3 regions of the Cobetia sp. UCD-24C genome follow, and region 2 is predicted to be linked to each of the others. Evidence: predicted binding sites of a transcription regulator. Region 2 holds the regulator's gene; each other region holds the start of a gene.
What was found. Region 2 encodes PhoB, which activates phosphate uptake and scavenging genes when phosphate is short. Its sites were predicted from a motif close to TGTCATANNNNTGTCANA; they were not measured.

Region 1 (3,278 bases), on a different contig from region 2:
GAAGCCGACGATGGCGCCGACGATAGAGTGGGTGGTCGAGACCGGCCAGCCCTTCATGGAAGCGATCAGCAGCCAGATACCGGCGGCCAGCAGCGAGGCCAGCATGCCGTAGACCAGGAACTGCGGATTCTCGATCAGCAGTGACGGGTCGATGATGCCCTTGCGGATGGTGTCAGTCACCTCACCACCGGCAAGCCAGGCACCGAGGAATTCGAAGATCACGGCGATGATGATCGCCTGCTTGATGGTGATCGCCTTGGAACCTACCGAGGTTCCCATGGCATTGGCGACGTCATTCGCACCCACACCCCATGCCATGAAGAAACCGAACAGACAGGCAAGAATGACGAGCACATCGCCGTATTGAGCAATGATGGACATAGAAGACTCTTGGACAGATGGCAGGACGTCCTGATGGCGCTCAGCGCGCCATCAGGATCTGCAGTCGGGTACCGACCTTTTCCGCTTGGTCAGCCACATCGCCGACCCAATCGATGATCTTGTAGAGGAAGATCACATCGACGGGCGGGAGACTGGCTTCCAGCGAGAACAGGGTCTGGCGGATGGCGATCTGCTGTTCGTCGGACTGCTTCTCGAGCTCATGCAGCTCGTTGATCAGCTTGTCGACCAGCTCGCTCATGTTGCGCCCGAAACCGGACTCGACGAGGTCTTCCAGTTCACCCAACGCACGACGCGCCTGGCAGACCGATTCGACCGCAGTCTTGAGATACTCACGCATGGCGGGCACCAGTGCGGTGGGTATCTGCATATGACGACCCAGCATGATCCCTGCGATGTCCTTGGTGACATTCGCGATGGAATCCTGGACATGGATCAGCTCGAGAAGGTCGGAGCGCGAGACCGGCAGGAACAGCGAGTTGGGCAGGTTGAGGCGCAGCTGCGTCTTCAACTCGTCCGCTTCACGCTCCAGACCACTGATGGTCTTGCGAATGCTGGCTGCCTGCTCCCAATCACCCTGCTCGCAGGCGTCGAAGAAGGTCAGCAAGTGCTGGGCGCACTCGTCGGTCTTGATGATGTGGGTGTGCAGCGCCTTGAAAGGCGAGCGCCCGAACATCGAAGAGAAAGGGTTGGTCGTTACCATAGTGGCCGTCGGCGTTAAGGATTGACGCGCGGAGTGTAGCAAAGCCTTTGTGACGATCACATAACTTTCATCGTAACGTCATGATACCGCCATGCTGTTGTCATTTACGCAACAACAGCGGCAGTTCGGGGGAACACGAAGGATTCCAGAAGAGAGATTGTCATGTAGCGGCAGGACCCGTGGTCGCTGGCTTTATCCACTGTTCGTAATATAACCAAGGACGTGACGACAGGCAATTGCTGTCACTTCAATGTCATCATGCTGTCATATAAGTGTGATTCTGCCGACAGGCCGATATCCCGCATGCCCTTCCGCCCTCCCCGTGCTTGCCTTGCCGCGGGCCAGGCGCGAGCATGAGACACACGAGCCTTCGTCACCATGCACCACGCATGCCGAAGGCTCTGCGGTCCTGGCGCCGCTGTCATCCTCATCCGTCAGCATCTGTCTTCTTTCATCCGTACAGGGAGTGCCCATCATGGCGCAGGAAATCGAACTCAAACTGGCACTGTCTCAACCCGTTATTGATCGCGATGCCATTCTGGAGACACTGGCGAGCATTGCAGAACTGGCAACGGTCACCCCCAGGCGGCGCTGGCTGGCCAACACCTACTTCGACACCCCCGAGCATGCGCTGGAGCGCGCGCGCATGGCGCTGCGTCTGCGCCAGAGCGGTGAGGATGCCGACAGCACGGGCGCCCTGCGCCAGACGCTCAAGACCAGCGGCGAGAGCCATGGCGGACTGCATTCTCGCGGCGAATGGGAGTGGGAGCTGCCCGAGGGCCAGACCGGCCTCGACCTCGACGGTCTGCGTGGCCTGCCGCCCTTGCAGGCGCTGGGAAACGGCGCCCGTGAGCAGCTGCTGAGTGCGCTCGCGCCCAGCTTCAGCACCGATTTCGAGCGCCATGCCTGGCAGATCGACGTCAAGGCGACATGCAGCGACAAGAATGTGGGCGACGAGCAGGTCACCGTCGGCGTCGAGATGGCGCTGGACCTGGGCGCGGTGAAGGCCAGTGGCCGCGAAGTGGCCATCCAGGAAATCGAGCTCGAGCTGACCGGCGGCGAAGCACTCGCCCCCGAGGTGAGAGAAGGCGTGCTCTGGCAGCTGGCGGATTCACTGGCGAGCCGCCTGGCACTACGTCCGGCAGATGCCAGCAAGGCCAAGCGCGGTGCGGCGCTGCGGGATGGCGAATGGCATGAGAAGACGCTGGATACCGCTGACCCCGGCGCGCTGCTGTCCGCCGCCATCGATGCGCTCGATGCCCACGCCGACCGTCAGGCGAAAGACGACCTCAAGTGGCACGCGCATGCGCTGGCCGCCCTGTCGGCCCTCGCATCACGACTGGCCGCCAGCCAGCATCCCGGCCATATCCACGCGGTGGCGCTGGTCGAGGCACTGGAAAGCAGTGACGGCGATGCCTCACAGGACTGGGCGACTCGCGACTTCGGCCAGCACAGCCTGTCACTGCTCGCGACGCTGCGCGGCTGAACCTCAAAACGACACTGACTGCCCAGCCACCAGGCGCTAGACCACTGGCTGATGGACAACGGCCGGGCAGTCACTGAAGGTCATACTGAGACATCCCCGATACGCCCTGACATTCATCCGGCGTCGTCACGCCCGTCAAGGAAGCCTGCATGCCTGAACGCCAGGGCCCTGCCAATGAATATGGCAGCACGCCGCAAAGCCCCCCAGCGACCCCCTCGCACCCCAGCGACTACGAACCCGCGACGGGCCGCCTGCGCGCACGACTGTTCCACTGGATCTTCGAATCCGACACCAAGGCGGCCAAGGCCTTCGATATCGGCCTGATCCTGATGATCTTCGCCAGTGTCGCCGTGGTGATGCTCGACAGCGTCCCCTCGCTCAATGCGCAATACGGCGAACTGTTCCGCATCATGGAGTGGGGCTTCACGATCATCTTCACGCTGGAATACGCCGTCCGCCTCTACTGCCTGAAGCATCCCGGCACCTGGGCCAAGGGCTTCTACGGCGTGCTCGACCTGCTGTCGATCGCGCCCACCTGGCTGTCGCTGCTGATACCGGGCGCCCAGGCCCTGCTGGTGGTGCGCGTGCTGCGTGTGCTGCGCCTGTTCCGCGTGTTGCGCCTGATGGCCTTCGTCGGCGAGGGCCGCATGCTGGTCGAGGCCATGACGCGCAGCCGGCGCAAGATCCTGC
Region 2 (3,278 bases):
CCCGTGGCGGTGCTGCGGCCCTTGTCGATGCGGTAGAAGCGCTCGGTCAGGCGCGGCAGGTGCACCGGGTCGATGCCATCCCCGTCATCTTCCACCTCGACCAGCAGACCCTGGTCATCCGCCTTCCAGCGCAGGGTGATGTGACAGTCTTCGGGGGTGTAGCGCACCGCATTGAAGACCAGATTCGAGATCGCGCTGCGCAGCTCCTGCTCCTCACCGCGCAGTGACAGGCTGGCATCGGCCTCGATGGAGAAGGTGTGGCGCCCCTGGGACAGGCCTTCGGCGTCGTCGCGGATATGGCCGAGCAGGGCGCTCATGTCGATGCAGCGACCGTTATCGGACAGTTCGTCGGTTTCCAGGCGTGACAGGGTCAGCAGGTCCTCGACCAGATGCTGCATGCGGTCGGTCTGGCTCTGCATCTGGCCCAGTCCACGCTGCCAGCGCGGTGGCAGGTCATCGGCGTAATCGGAGTAGGTCTCTAGATAGCCGGCCAGTACCGTCAGCGGCGTGCGCAGCTCATGGGAGACATTGGCCACGAAGTCGCGGCGCATCTCTTCCAGACGATAGAGGCGGGTGACGTCACGCAGCATGACCAGACGCTCGTTGTCACCGAACAGGGTGATGGAGATCTGCAGCGTCAGGTTGTCAGACAGCGGCGACTGGAGCGTCAGCGGCTCGCGGTAGGCCAGCCGATTGAAGTAGTCGATGAAGACGGGGTCACGCAGATAGTTGGTGATGTGCTGGCCGCGGTCGTGGCTGGCCTTGAGGCCGACCAGCTGCTCGGCAGCGCTGTTCCACCATTCCATGTCACCGTGGTTGTCTAGCATCACCAGGCCGTCGCGCATGGCCTCGGAGGATTCCTGGATACGGTTGAGGATGCTGCGCAGTCGCTCCTGAGCCTGACGCTGGCCCTTCTGGTAGCGGTAGAGACGATCGAGCAGGTCTCCCCAGACGCCATCGCCGGGCGGCGGCTCTTCATGGGGATTGGTGATCAGCCAGGTGTAGAGGCTCTTCAAGTGCTTGAGATGGACGAACAGATACAGCGAAAGGCCCAGCGCCAGGCCCCAGCCCAGATGGCCCAGCAGGCCACCGATCAGGCCGAAGCCACCGGCAAGGTAGCCGAGGCGCCATAGCTCGTTGGTCCAATAGCGCATGAATCCCTCAGGCCTGAGCGCTGAAGCGGTAACCGGTGCCGCGGACGGTCTGGATCAGATGCTGATGGCCTGTGCCCAGCGCCTTGCGCAGGCGACGGATGTGCACGTCCACGGTGCGCTCCTCGACATAGACATTACCGCCCCATACCTGATCGAGCAGCTGGCTGCGCGTGTAGGCACGCTCCTGATGCGTCATGAAGAACTGCAGCAGGCGATATTCGGTCGGGCCGACATCCAGCGAGTTGCCGTGGGCGGTGACGCGGTGGCTGGCCGGGTCGAGCATCAGGCCTTCGACTTCCACCGCCTCCTCGACCCCCTTGGGAGTAGTGCGACGCAGCACGGCCTTGAGACGGGCGACCAGCTCGCGCGGCGAGAAGGGCTTGGTGATGTAGTCGTCGGCGCCGGCTTCCAGGCCTTGAATCTTGTTGTCTTCCTCGCCCTTGGCGGTCAACAGGATGATCGGCAGCTCCGAGGTGGTCTCGTCACGCTTGAGACGCCGCGCGAGCTCCAGGCCACTGGTGCCCGGCATCATCCAGTCCAGCAACAGCAGATCGGGCTTTTCATCGACGACAATGGCGTGGGCGTCCTGGGCATTGTCTGCCTCCAGCACGCGGTAATCCGCCATTTCGAGGGCAACGGCGATCATCTCGCGAATCGAGGATTCATCGTCGACAATCAGTACGGTCTTGGAGCTCATCGCTAGATCCCATGCAGCAGTCGGCGCACGCGCCAGAATGACAAGTCGATGACGATTACAACCCGCTTATATGACAACGAGATGACAACTGCCAGCATGGCAGCTTGCACGCAAGCCTGCCAGCCGCCTTGGAGGCGCGGCAGGCAGGCATGAACCGTGGGCTGGGGAGCAATAGAGGGCAGGGGTCGCTTTAAATTAAATAATACTAATGTTTATGCAGGCGTCAGCTCATCGGCCAGGTCGCCAGGGCGATTCCGGCGAAGATCAGCAGACCCGTCCAATGATTGTTGAGGAAGGCCTGGAAGCAGGGCGCACGCTCACGCTCACGGATCAGACGTTGCTGCCAGACGAAGGTGCCGGCGGCGGCAGCCAGCCCCAGCCAGTAGAAGATGCCCAGCGCCAGCTGCAGGCCGATGCTGATCAACACTACCAGCATGCCCAGCTGCAACAGACCGATCATCAGCTTGTCGGCACGTCCGAACAGCACGGCGGTGGACTTGATGCCCACCTTGAGGTCGTCGTTGCGATCGACCATCGCGTAGGCGGTGTCGTAGGCCACCGTCCACATCAGGTTGGCCGCGAACAGCCACCAGCCGTATGTCGGCACCTCCTCCAGCGTCGCGGCGAAGGCCATCGGAATCGCCCAGCCGAAGGCGGCGCCCAGCACCACCTGGGGCAGATGATGGAAGCGCTTCATGAACGGATAGCTGGCCGCCAGCAGCACGGCGACGATCGACAGCAGCACCGTGGTCAGGTTGGTGAAGCACACCAGCACGAAGGCGGCCGCGACCAGCCCCCCGAACAGCGTCAGCGCCTCGCGCTCCGAAATGCGACCCGAGGTCAGCGGCCGGTCTCGCGTGCGCTCGACATGCTTGTCCCAATGGCGGTCGGCGTAGTCGTTGATCACGCAGCCGGCGGCGCGCATCAGATAGACCCCGGCGATGAAGATCAGCAGGGTCGTGCGCTCGGGAATGCCATCTGCCGCCAGCCACAGTGCCCACAGGGTCGGCCACATCAGCAGCCAGGTGCCGATGGGGCGGTCCAGCCGTGTCAGGGCGAGGTAGTCGGCCAGTCTGGAAGGACGCGAAGCGGCGGAAGTGGATGACGCGGTCATCGGGGCTCCTGGGCGGGTGGTAGTGGGCAAGGGAAGAGAGGGAAACGAGGCCAGTCGGCCACAAGGCTCAGGCCAGCTGCAGTGCGTGCTGGAAGGCCGGCGTGAAGCCCTCCTGCACCAGCACCTTGAAGCGGCCATGCGAGAACATCGAACGGCGCATCCACAGGCTGGTGGTGCGGGCCAGCGGCCTGGGGCTCGAAAGCACCAGCGGGGCGCGGCTGACATCGATGGCGCTGCGGGTCAGATCGGGCTGGCGAAACAGCCAATGGCCCAGCGAGCGCTCGCCCAGCGTCGAGAGGCGATGACCGTGGGC
Region 3 (3,278 bases), on a different contig from region 2:
AACGCCAGTCAGCAATTGCTGACTGGCGTTTTTTCCCACCTGAATCCAGGCCAGGAACGACGTGCTCGACAATGTGCTGCCTTGGCTATTCCATCCGGTCCAGCCCGACGCGATAACGGGCAAAGCCCATCTCGTCCTGATCCACCAATGTCATCGGGTAGACCGCCTGGGCATCAATGAACTGCTGCGCATCCGCGCCGGGGGCGGTGGTGAAGCGAATGTCCAGCGGGGTATCGGTGTCGATCGCGGCCAGCCGCCAGTTGTGATCCGCCGCGGGGTCCACCGCGCCCAGCTGCTGCGTCTGGCGCGAGATGTACTGGGCCAGAATGCTGCGATTTTCATCCGGTGACGCGAAAGCGACATGCGACTCTCCGGTGCCGGGGAAGTCCTCGCCGTAGGCGCGATAGTTGTTGGTCGCGAGCAGGAAGACATCGTCGTCCTTGACCGGCTCGCCCTGGTAGGTGAGGCCCTGGATACGGTGGGCATCGGCGTCGATCAGCGCGCAATTGCCGTCGTAACGCGCCGGCTGCGTGACATCCACCCGGTAGTCGACGCCGTCGATCACGTCGAAGTTGTAGCTGCGGAAACCTTCCCAGTTGATCAAGGGCTGGGGCGTGGCGAGATCCGGATCAATGCGATGGAACTGGCCGGCGCTGCACTCGAGCCATTCCCGCACTTCCCTGCCGGTGACCTTGAGCGCCACCAGCGTATTCGGATAGAGATAGAGATCGGCGGCATTGCGGAAGCTCAGCTCGCCTGCCTCCATCTCGGTGAACTGGGTCGGGTCATTGTGACGGCCGCCGACCTTGAACGGCGCAGCCGCCGAGAGAATCGGCAAGCCTTCCAGGTCCGGGTCGCCTTCGACGAAGCGTTTGACGTAATCGGCCTGGGCGCGATTGACGATCTGGATCGTCGGGTCGTCCTGCACCAGCGCCAGATAGCTCTTCATCGCCGCACTGGCGCGGCCGATGCTGCGATTGACGTACTCGCGCGTGGCGTCGTGCTCATGATCGATCAGCGCCGCCAGTTCGGCATCTTCCGCCACCTGTGCCTCGCCGCCCACCTGAATCGGGCGGGCTTCTGTCTGGCCGCTCACGACCCGCCACTGGCCCGAGGCATTGCTCAGTTCGAGATCCATCACGCCCACATGGCTGCCCCAATGCCCCGGCATCATCGCCGGCACGCCATTGAGGGTGCCCCTGGCGATATCGGCCCCCGGTACCTCGGCGAATTCCTCGCTGGGGAAGACGGCATGGGCATGCCCGAAGGCGATGCCATCGATGCCCTCGACCTGCGAGAGGTAATACACCGAATTCTCGGCCATCACCCGGTAGGGGTCGGTCGAGATACCGGAGTGCGGAATGGCGATCACTACATCCGCGCCCGCCCGGCGCATCTCGGGCACCCAGCGCCTGGCGCTCTCGGTGATGTCCTCGGCCGTCAGGTGGCCCTGGAGATGCTTGCGGTCCCAGGTCATCACCTGCGGCGGCGCGAAGCCGATATAGCCGATCTTCAATGTCTGAGCGTTACCCTCACTGTCGGTGAAGGCATGGGCGGTGATCTGGTAGGGCGTGAAGTACGGCTCGCCTGTCATGGCGTCCAGCAGGTTGGCGTTCACATAGGGGAACTGCGCGCCGGAAAGTGCCTGTTCGAGATACTCGAGCCCGTAATTGAATTCATGATTGCCGATGTTGCCGACATCGTAATCCAGCTGATTCATGACCTTGTAGGCCGGGAAGACATCGCCCTCCTCGAGACCTTCTGCCGCCATGTAATCGCCCATCGGGCTGCCCTGGATGAGGTCGCCATTGTCCAGCAGCACACTGTTGGCCACCTCGGCACGCGCCTGCTTGATCAGACTCGCCGCGCGGACCAGGCCGATGCGCACGCTGGGACGGTCCTTGTAATAGTCGTAATCCATCACGTTGGCGTGGATGTCGGTGGTCTCGATCACGCGCAGTGACAGCGTCGCGGCATTGGCTGGCTGAACGATCATGAAGATACCTCCGAGACTGGCCAGGCCAAGGATGGCTGCCCGCAGATGCGGCTTGCGCCGACGTCCGGGGTGCTGCGCAACACCTGGCGCGTCAGACGCCCGTTGATCTTCGCTAGCCGATGAAGCATTCGCCATCTCTCACTTCCTTGTCATGGGGGGATGTGCCAGTGCCCCTTGGGGGCAGCGCTCCATTATTCAGATGCCGACGCCTCAGGCAACTGGCGGTCCCTGCCCGCCAGCCAGCCGACACCTGCCATCAGCACACTGAGGACGGCGCAGACCATCAGTGCCAGCTGCCAATTGCCCTGCATGTCGTAGAGCGCGCCGATCAGCGGCGGCCCCATGGCCGCGAGCAGATAGCCCAGCGTCTGCGCCATGCTCGACAGTGACGCCGACTGCATGGCATCGCGCGCCCGCAGCCCCATGAACGACAAGGCGAGAATGAAGCTGGCCCCGGAACCCGCGCCCAGCAACAGCACCCACACCAGTGCCCACTCCGGCATCAGCCATAGCCCGATGAATCCCGCCAGCGACATGCAGGGCGTCGCGAAGGCGATCAGGCGTTGATCCTTCAGGCGCGGCATCAGGGGTACCAGAATCAATCCCGGCAAGGCCGAAGCCAGCTGGAGTAGACCATGCAGCGAGCCCGCCTTCTCGGCAGAGAAGCCATTGTCCGCCAGCATGCTCGGCAGCCAGCTGTTGACGGTATAGAACAGCAGCGAATTGATGCCCATGAAGAGCGTCACCTGCCAGGCCAGTGGCGAGCGCCACACCGCTGCCTGACGCACCGGCCGCGTGGCACCCTTCTCGACGTCCTTCTCGGCACCCTTCTCGGCTTCCTTCGCCGCCGGCAGGGAGCGACGTGACAACTGCGGCCACCACACCCCCATCGTCACCAATGGCAAAACGACCACTATGAGCATCGCGTACTGCCAGCCAGCGCTGCTGCCCTGTGCCAACGGCACCATCAGCGCCGAGGCGATGGCGGCCATGATGCCCATGGTCAGCACATAGCAGGAAGTGAGCAGCGCGACATGCTGCGCAAAGCTGCGTTTGACCAGGCTGGGCAGCAGCACATTGCCCACGGCGATGCCCGCCCCGATCAGGCCGATACCCAGATAGAGGGCCAGCATGCTGCCCTGCACCCGCAGCACGATGCCCGCGGCGATCGTCAGCAAGGCGAGGAAGAGACTGCGTTCAAGCCCGAGACCTCTGGCGAGGCGCGGCACCCAGGGCGAGACGACGACGAAGGCCAGCAGCGGCAGGATCATCAACAGGCCAG

Region 1: the regulator PhoB is predicted to act here: its motif matches at 1,354-1,371, upstream of AOG28_RS03315 (CYTH domain-containing protein).
Region 3: the regulator PhoB is predicted to act here: its motif matches at 2,133-2,150, upstream of AOG28_RS08170 (bifunctional 2',3'-cyclic-nucleotide 2'-phosphodiesterase/3'-nucleotidase).

The regions. Positions count from the first base shown of each region.
Region 1 is NZ_LJTD01000002.1:219,209-222,486, reverse strand. It holds gene AOG28_RS03325 (inorganic phosphate transporter) at 1-381, opposite strand, end outside; gene AOG28_RS03320 (TIGR00153 family protein) at 422-1,102, opposite strand; gene AOG28_RS03315 (CYTH domain-containing protein) at 1,578-2,588, shown strand; gene AOG28_RS03310 (ion transporter) at 2,738-3,278, shown strand, end outside.
Region 2 is NZ_LJTD01000006.1:83,120-86,397, reverse strand. It holds gene phoR (phosphate regulon sensor histidine kinase PhoR) at 1-1,154, opposite strand, end outside; gene phoB (phosphate regulon transcriptional regulator PhoB) at 1,162-1,851, opposite strand; gene ubiA (4-hydroxybenzoate octaprenyltransferase) at 2,075-2,965, opposite strand; gene AOG28_RS10130 (chorismate--pyruvate lyase family protein) at 3,033-3,278, opposite strand, start outside.
Region 3 is NZ_LJTD01000004.1:407,760-411,037, reverse strand. It holds gene AOG28_RS08170 (bifunctional 2',3'-cyclic-nucleotide 2'-phosphodiesterase/3'-nucleotidase) at 86-1,996, opposite strand; gene AOG28_RS08165 (MFS transporter) at 2,188-3,278, opposite strand, start outside.